2 regions of the Streptomyces sp. A5-4 genome follow, and region 1 is predicted to be linked to the other one. Evidence: riboswitches for the same ligand, from Rfam matches in the RefSeq annotation. Region 1 holds a riboswitch; the other holds the start of a gene.
What was found. Region 1 has a riboswitch for S-adenosylmethionine ahead of ACLLJJ_RS08450 (aminotransferase class V-fold PLP-dependent enzyme). Riboswitches for the same ligand answer to the same signal wherever they lie in the genome.

Region 1 (3,394 bases):
GGCCATGGACCGCATCATGAGCGGCGAGGCGACCGACGCCCAGATCGCCGGGTTCGCGGTCGCGCTGCGGGCCAAGGGCGAGACGGTCGACGAGGTCTCCGGGATGGTCCGCGCGATGTACGCGCACGCCAACACCATCGAGGTGCCCGGCCGTACCGTCGACATCGTCGGCACCGGCGGCGACCTGGCCAAGACGGTCAACATCTCCACGATGTCGGCGATCGTCGTCGCGGGCACCGGCGCCAAGGTCGTCAAGCACGGCAACCGCGCCGCCTCGTCGGCGAGCGGCGCCTCGGACGTCCTGGAGAAGCTCGGCGTCAACCTGGAGCTGACTCCGCGGCGTGTCGCCGAGGTCGCGGAGGAGGCGGGCATCACCTTCTGCTTCGCCGTGAAGTTCCACCCGGCCCTGCGGTACGCCGCGAAGGCACGCAGGGAGCTGGGCGCGCAGACCACTTTCAACATTCTCGGCCCGCTGACGAACCCGGCCAGGGTACGGGCCCAGGCGGTCGGGGTCGCGGACGCCCGGATGGCCCCGATCGTGGCGGGTGTGCTCGCCGAACGGGGGAACTCCGCGCTCGTCTTCCGCGGCGACGACGGGCTCGACGAGCTGACCACCACCGCGACCTCACGCGTCTGGGTGGTGCGCGACGGAGCCGTCCGCGAGGAGGCCTTCGATCCGCGTCACGTGGGCCTGGACATCGTGCCCGTGGAGGCCCTGCGGGGCGCGGACGCCTCGTACAACGCGGACGTCGCGCGTCGGCTGCTGGCGGGCGAGACCGGGGCCGTGCGCGAAGCGGTGCTGCTCAACACGGCGGCGGCGCTGGTCGCGCTGGACCCGACCGAGGCGTCCCTGACCGAGCAGCTCGCGGTGGGCATCGCCAAGGCCGCCGAGGCGATCGACTCGGGGGCGGCCCGCGCGGCGCTGGAGCGCTGGGTGGCGGCCAGCAACAGCTGAGAACCCCCGTCCGTGTGACGCAGGGCGCAGTCCGAAGTCTGGACGGCGCCTTGCGTCTTTTTGAACGTGTGGCAAGATTCAGTCCAGGTCATGAGTGACAGCGTTTTGGCCCCGGCTTGCTGTCCGGCAACCCTCCGTCCGTGGCGGGGTGCCCCGGGTGAAGACCAGGTCGTAGACACAAAGGTCTACGGCAAGCGCGGACCCCTGGCATCGTTGGATGCCACCCCTGGGGTCCTGGTCCTCAAGGGAGCAGTCTCGTGAGCAAGCGAATGCGATAGGGCTCGTAGCCCCACTTCCGCCCCCCCCTTTTCGTCTTTTCCTGCGCTGCCGCACACCTGCCGGCGCAGTGAATTCGCCTGTCCTCCACGGGAGTTCGCCATGTCTGTCTCCACCGCTGCCGCCGACCAGACCCTTTGTGCACCTCTGCCCGTGCTTGGGCGAGATGTGCTCGTGCCGCTCGTCACCGGTGGCGAGGTCACCTACGCGGCCCTCGACTACGCGGCGAGCGCCCCGGCCCTGCAGCGGGTGTGGGACGACGTGGCGGCGTACGCCCCCTACTACGGCAGCGTGCACCGCGGCGCCGGTTACCTCTCGCAGCTGTCGACCGACCTCTTCGAGAACAGCCGCGCCACCGTCGCCGAGTTCCTCGGCTGCCGCGAGAGCGACCAGGTCGTCTTCACCCGGTCCACCACCGACTCGCTGAACCTGCTGGCCGCGGCGCTGCCCACCGACTGCCAGGTCTTCGTCTTCGAGACCGAGCACCACGCGTCGCTGCTGCCCTGGCGCGACGCCGAGGTGACCTACCTGAACGCGCCGCGCACCCCGGCCCAGGCCGTCGAGACCCTGGAGCGCGCCCTGGCCGACCGGGAGCCCTACGGCCCGGCGCTGGTCTGCGTCACCGGCGCTTCGAACGTCACCGGTGAGCTGTGGCCGGTGCGGGAGCTCGCCGCCGCCGCGCACGCCCACGGCGCGCGCATCGTGCTGGACGCCGCGCAGCTCGCGCCGCACCACCCGCTGGACATCGACGAGCTGGACGTCGACTGGGTCGCCTTCTCCGGGCACAAGCTGTACGCGCCGTTCGGCTCGGGCGTGCTCGCGGGCCGCGCCGACTGGCTGCAGGCCGCCGAGCCGTACCTCGCGGGCGGCGGGGCCTCGCGCAAGGTCGCCCGGCGCGGTGACGGCGGCGTGGACGTCGAGTGGCACACCACGGCGGCCCGCCACGAGGCCGGCTCGCCGAACGTCATCGGGGTCTACTCGATCGCCGCCGCATGCAAGGCGCTCACCGAGGCCGGCTTCGACTCGCTGGTCGAGCGCGAGCAGGGGCTCGTCACGAAGGTCCGCGAAGGCCTCGCCGAGGTCGGCGCGGTCAGGGTGCTGTCCCTCTTCGGGGACGACGCCCCGCGCGTCGGCGTCATCTCGTTCGTGGTCGACGGCTGGAACAGCTCGCACTTCGCCGCCGCGCTGTCCGCCGAGTACGGAATCGGCGTACGGGACGGCCTGTTCTGCGCCCACCCGCTGGTACGGACCCTCCTGGGCAGTGACGCGCAGGACCCGGGGGAGTGCGGCGCCCCCGAGGCCGAGCCGGGCGAGCGCTCGCTGAACGCGATCCGGGTCAGCTTCGGCGCGGGCACGCCCGACGAGCACGTGGAGCGGTTCGTCGGGGCGGTCAAGGAGCTCGTACGGCAGGGCGCACAGTGGAACTACCGCACCGAGGACGGCCGTTGCGTGCCGGACCGGGACTTCGTGAACGCGTCGGCGCTCCAGGCGGCCGGCCGCGCGCGGATCATGCCGTGAGGAGGGCGCCGGGCGCGATCACGCGCCGGGCGCCCTTCGTCGCGTCGGACGCTACGCGTCGAGGCCGATGGCGAAGGCCGCTTCGAGGTCGTGCTGCGAGTACGTACGGAACGCCACGTGGGTGTCGGTGCCCTCGACGCCGGGGATCTTGCTGATGCTGCCGGGGATGACATCGGCGAGGTCGTCGTGCTTGGCCACGCGCACCATGGCGATCAGGTCGTACGTACCGGTGACCGAGAAGACCTCGCTGACGCTGTCGAGCGAGGCGATCGACTCGGCGATCTCGGGGATCCGGTCCACGCTGGTCTTGATGAGCACGATCGCGGTGATCACGGTTGGCTTTCTCCCTCGGTGGCCTGCGCTGGGGCTGCCACTCTATCCGTACGCCCGTACCGCCCCCAGGCGTAGAGGAAGCCCGCGCAGAAGCCCACCAGGTGCGCGAGATACGCGACACCGGGCCCGGAGTCCGCGCTCCGCGCCGCCAGCCACTGGAGGGCGAACCAGAAGATCAGCACGATCCAGGCGGGGAAGCGCAGCGGCAGGAAGAGAAGGAACGGGAAGAGGCTGGTGACCCTGGCCCGGGGGAAGAGGAAGAGGAAGGCGCCGAGCACCGCGGAGATCGCGCCGGACGCACCCACCAGCGTC
Region 2 (3,394 bases), 1.6 Mb from region 1:
AATCGGACGAGAATTCTGGGCACGACCGAACGCCCGAATGCGGGGAATTCACTGGATTCCAGGGCAAGTCGGGCCGGACAAAGCGTGCTTCAGCGGCAATTCGCTCGAACACTTTGGCTGTTTCTTGTCGCGCGGGATCGCATTCTCATATGCGCCGGGCACAAGCAGCGGAGGGGGCTTCCCCAACTGTACCGCGCTCAACCATAGAGAATTGCCCCCTCCGCTTCTGTCGCGGAGAGGGCAATTGTGTTGACTCCGGGTGGCCGGCCGGCCCGCGGACCGGCCGTGGATCAGCCGCCGGCGACCGCCGGGATGATCGAGACGCCGACGCCGTCCGGAGTGGCGGTCTCCAGACCGCTCTCGAAGCGCACGTCGTCGTCGTTCACGTAGACGTTCACGAAGCGGCGCAGCTTGCCCTGGTCGTCCAGCACGCGGGCCGCGATGCCCGTGTGGTTCTTCTCCAGGTCGGCGATGACCTCGGAGAGGGTCGCGCCCTCGGCCGCCACCTCGGCCTGGCCGCCGGTGTACGGACGAAGAATGGTCGGGATGCGAACTTTGACGCTCATACGAGGCCAGCCTCTCGGAAAGAGTCCAGGTTGGGGCGGATGACGGCGGACTGGCCCGTGGTCGGGGCCACCGCCTCAAGGGTCTTCAGGCCGTCGCCCGTGTTGAGCACGACCGTGGTCAGGGCCGGGTCGAGCAGACCGGCGTCGATCAGCTTCTTCGTCACGCCGACGGTCACACCACCCGCGGTCTCCGCGAAGATGCCCTCGGTACGGGCGAGCAGTTTGATGGCGTCCACCACCTGCTCGTCATTGACGTCCTCGACCGCGCCGCCGGTGCGGCGGGCGATGTCCAGGACGTAGGGCCCGTCCGCCGGGTTGCCGATGGCCAGCGACTTGGCGATGGTGTTGGGCTTCTGCGGCCGTACGACGTCGTGCCCGGCCTTGAAGGCCGTCGACACCGGCGAGCAGCCCTCGGCCTGGGCGCCGAAGATCTTGTACGGCTTGTCCTCGACCAGACCGAGCGCGATGAGCTCCTTGAGCCCCTTGTCGATCTTGGTGAGCTGCGATCCCGAGGCGATCGGGATGACGATCTGGTCGGGCAGCTGCCAGCCGAGCTGCTCGCAGATCTCGTACGCCAGCGTCTTGGAACCCTCGCCGTAGTACGGGCGCAGGTTGACGTTGACGAAGCCCCAGCCCTCGCCCAGCGGGTCGCCGATGAGCTCGGAGCAGAACCGGTTCACATCGTCGTAGTTGCCCTCGATGCCGACCAGGTCGCCGCCGTACACCGAGGCCATGATGACCTTGCCCTGCTCCAGGTCGTGCGGGATGAACACGCAGGACCGGAAGCCGGCCTTGGCGGCGGCGGCGCCGACCGCGCCCGCCAGGTTGCCGGTGGAGGAGCAGGAGAGGGTGGTGAAACCGAAGGCGCGGGCGGCCTCGACGGCGATGGCGACGACGCGGTCCTTGAAGGAGTGCGTCGGGTTGCCCGAGTCGTCCTTGACGTACAGGCCGCCGGTGACGCCCAGCTCACGGGCGAGGTTGTCGGCCTTGACGAGCTTGGTGAAGCCGGGGTTCAGGCTCGGCTTCGACGCCACGTCGGCGGGGACGGGCAGCAGGGGGGCGTAGCGCCAGATGTTCTCCGGGCCGGCCTCGATCTGCTTGCGCAGGGATTCCGCGTCACCGAGCGGAAGGTCGTATGCGATCTCAAGGGGACCGAAACAGGAAGAACAGGCGAAGATCGGGCCGAGTTCAAAACGCTCTCCGCACTCACGACAGGAAAGCGCCGTGGCGGGTCCGAGGTCTACTGCGGCTTTTACGGTGTGCGCTTCAGCGGTGGTGCTTGCTTCAGCGGCGACGGTCTGCGAAGCCATAATGGCGAGGCCCTTTCTCCTCATCTTCCCCGCGACGAATTTCGCCACGAGACGGAATTGGCACCTTCCCCGCCGTGACCTCTCGGTCGGCTGGGTGGTTGCCGGGACTTCAACGGGCCGTTCCCTCAGTCCCTCTGGATGAGCGCTATGGCACCGGACCGGGGTCCGGGCATTTGTCCGCGTGGTGGCCCCCGACATGCGACGGTCATCCGCGTTGTTCAAGACTGTAACCGAACCCCCGGAGGGTCGAGGTAGTCGTCCGCACCGCGAGATGGATCACACGGCAGTCACACAGCAGGGAGAACGCACGTGCTGGAAGAGGTGGAGCGCTGGCTGTCCCGGCGGTCCTGGTCTGCGGCGGACCGCCCGCTCGACCAGCTGATGGCGGCCAAAAAGCGGCGCGGCGCCACCATCAGTGTCGTCCTGCCGGCCCTCGACGAGGAGGCCACGGTCGGCGCGATCGTCGCCACGATCCGGCGTGAGCTGATGGCGGCCGTGCCGCTCGTCGACGAGCTGGTGGTGATCGACTCCGGCTCCTCGGACGGCACGGCGGAGGTGGCCGCGGCGGCGGGCGCCCGGGTGGTGCACCGCGACGCGATACTGCCGAGGGTGCCCGCCGTGCCGGGCAAGGGCGAGGTGCTGTGGCGGTCACTGCTGGTGACCAGTGGTGACATCGTCTGCTTCATCGACGCGGACCTCAGGGACTTCTCCGCCTCCTTCGTCTCCGGCGTCGTCGGGCCGCTGCTCACCGATCCCGATGTGCAGTTCGTGAAGGCGATGTACGACCGCCCGCTCGGCGAGGCCGCAGGCCAGGGCGGGCGGGTCACGGAGCTGGTGGCCCGGCCGCTGCTCAATCTGCACTGGCCGCAGCTGGCCGGATTCGTCCAGCCACTGGGCGGCGAGTACGCGGCGCGGCGCTCGCTCCTGGAGCGGCTGCCCTTCCCCGTCGGTTACGGAGTGGAGCTGGGACTGCTCGTCGACTCGCTGCACACCGTGGGTCTGGACGCGCTGGCCCAGGTCGACGTGGGCGTACGCAAGCACCGCCACCAGGACGGGCAGGCGCTGGGGCGGATGGCGGCGGCGATCTACCGGACGGCCCAGCTGAGGCTTTCCCGGGGGCACCTGGTGCGGCCCGCGCTCACCCAGTTCGAGCGCGGCGCGGAGGGCTTCGTACCGCGCACCACGGCCGTGGACACCGAGGAACGGCCGCCGATGCGGGAGATCGAGGAGTACCAGGAGCGGCGCGCGGCCTGATCGCACAGCACGACGGGGCCCGGTCGTACGTTTGAGCGTTTCCAGGACGGGCTAGGTTCGCGACATGGTTTCCCAGCCCGGTGCTCAGGTCCTCGTCGCGTCCAACCGCGGCCCCGTTTCGTACGCGCTCGCCGAGGACGGCTCGCTCACGGCCAGCCGGGGCGGGGGTGGTCTGGTCTCCGGCCTGTCGGCGATCGGCCCCGACACGGACGCCGTGTGGGTGTGCGCGGCGCTCGGCGACGGCGACCGCGAGGCGGTACGGCG

Region 2: linked by a shared signal. The riboswitch ahead of thrC (threonine synthase) and the one ahead of ACLLJJ_RS08450 (aminotransferase class V-fold PLP-dependent enzyme) in region 1 are both predicted to bind S-adenosylmethionine.

What each region holds. Positions count from the first base shown of each region.
Region 1 covers NZ_CP178591.1:1,831,991-1,835,384, reverse strand. Annotated here, with positions in the region: gene trpD (anthranilate phosphoribosyltransferase) at 1-955, shown strand, start outside; SAM riboswitch class IV at 1,042-1,158, shown strand; gene ACLLJJ_RS08450 (aminotransferase class V-fold PLP-dependent enzyme) at 1,334-2,749, shown strand; gene ACLLJJ_RS08445 (Lrp/AsnC family transcriptional regulator) at 2,801-3,082, opposite strand; gene ACLLJJ_RS08440 (rhomboid family intramembrane serine protease) at 3,079-3,394, opposite strand, start outside.
Region 2 covers NZ_CP178591.1:3,415,372-3,418,765, forward strand. Annotated here, with positions in the region: gene ACLLJJ_RS15630 (MoaD/ThiS family protein) at 291-566, opposite strand; gene thrC (threonine synthase) at 563-1,876, opposite strand; SAM riboswitch class I at 1,894-2,021, opposite strand; gene ACLLJJ_RS15640 (glucosyl-3-phosphoglycerate synthase) at 2,186-3,130, shown strand; gene ACLLJJ_RS15645 (alpha,alpha-trehalose-phosphate synthase (UDP-forming)) at 3,195-3,394, shown strand, end outside.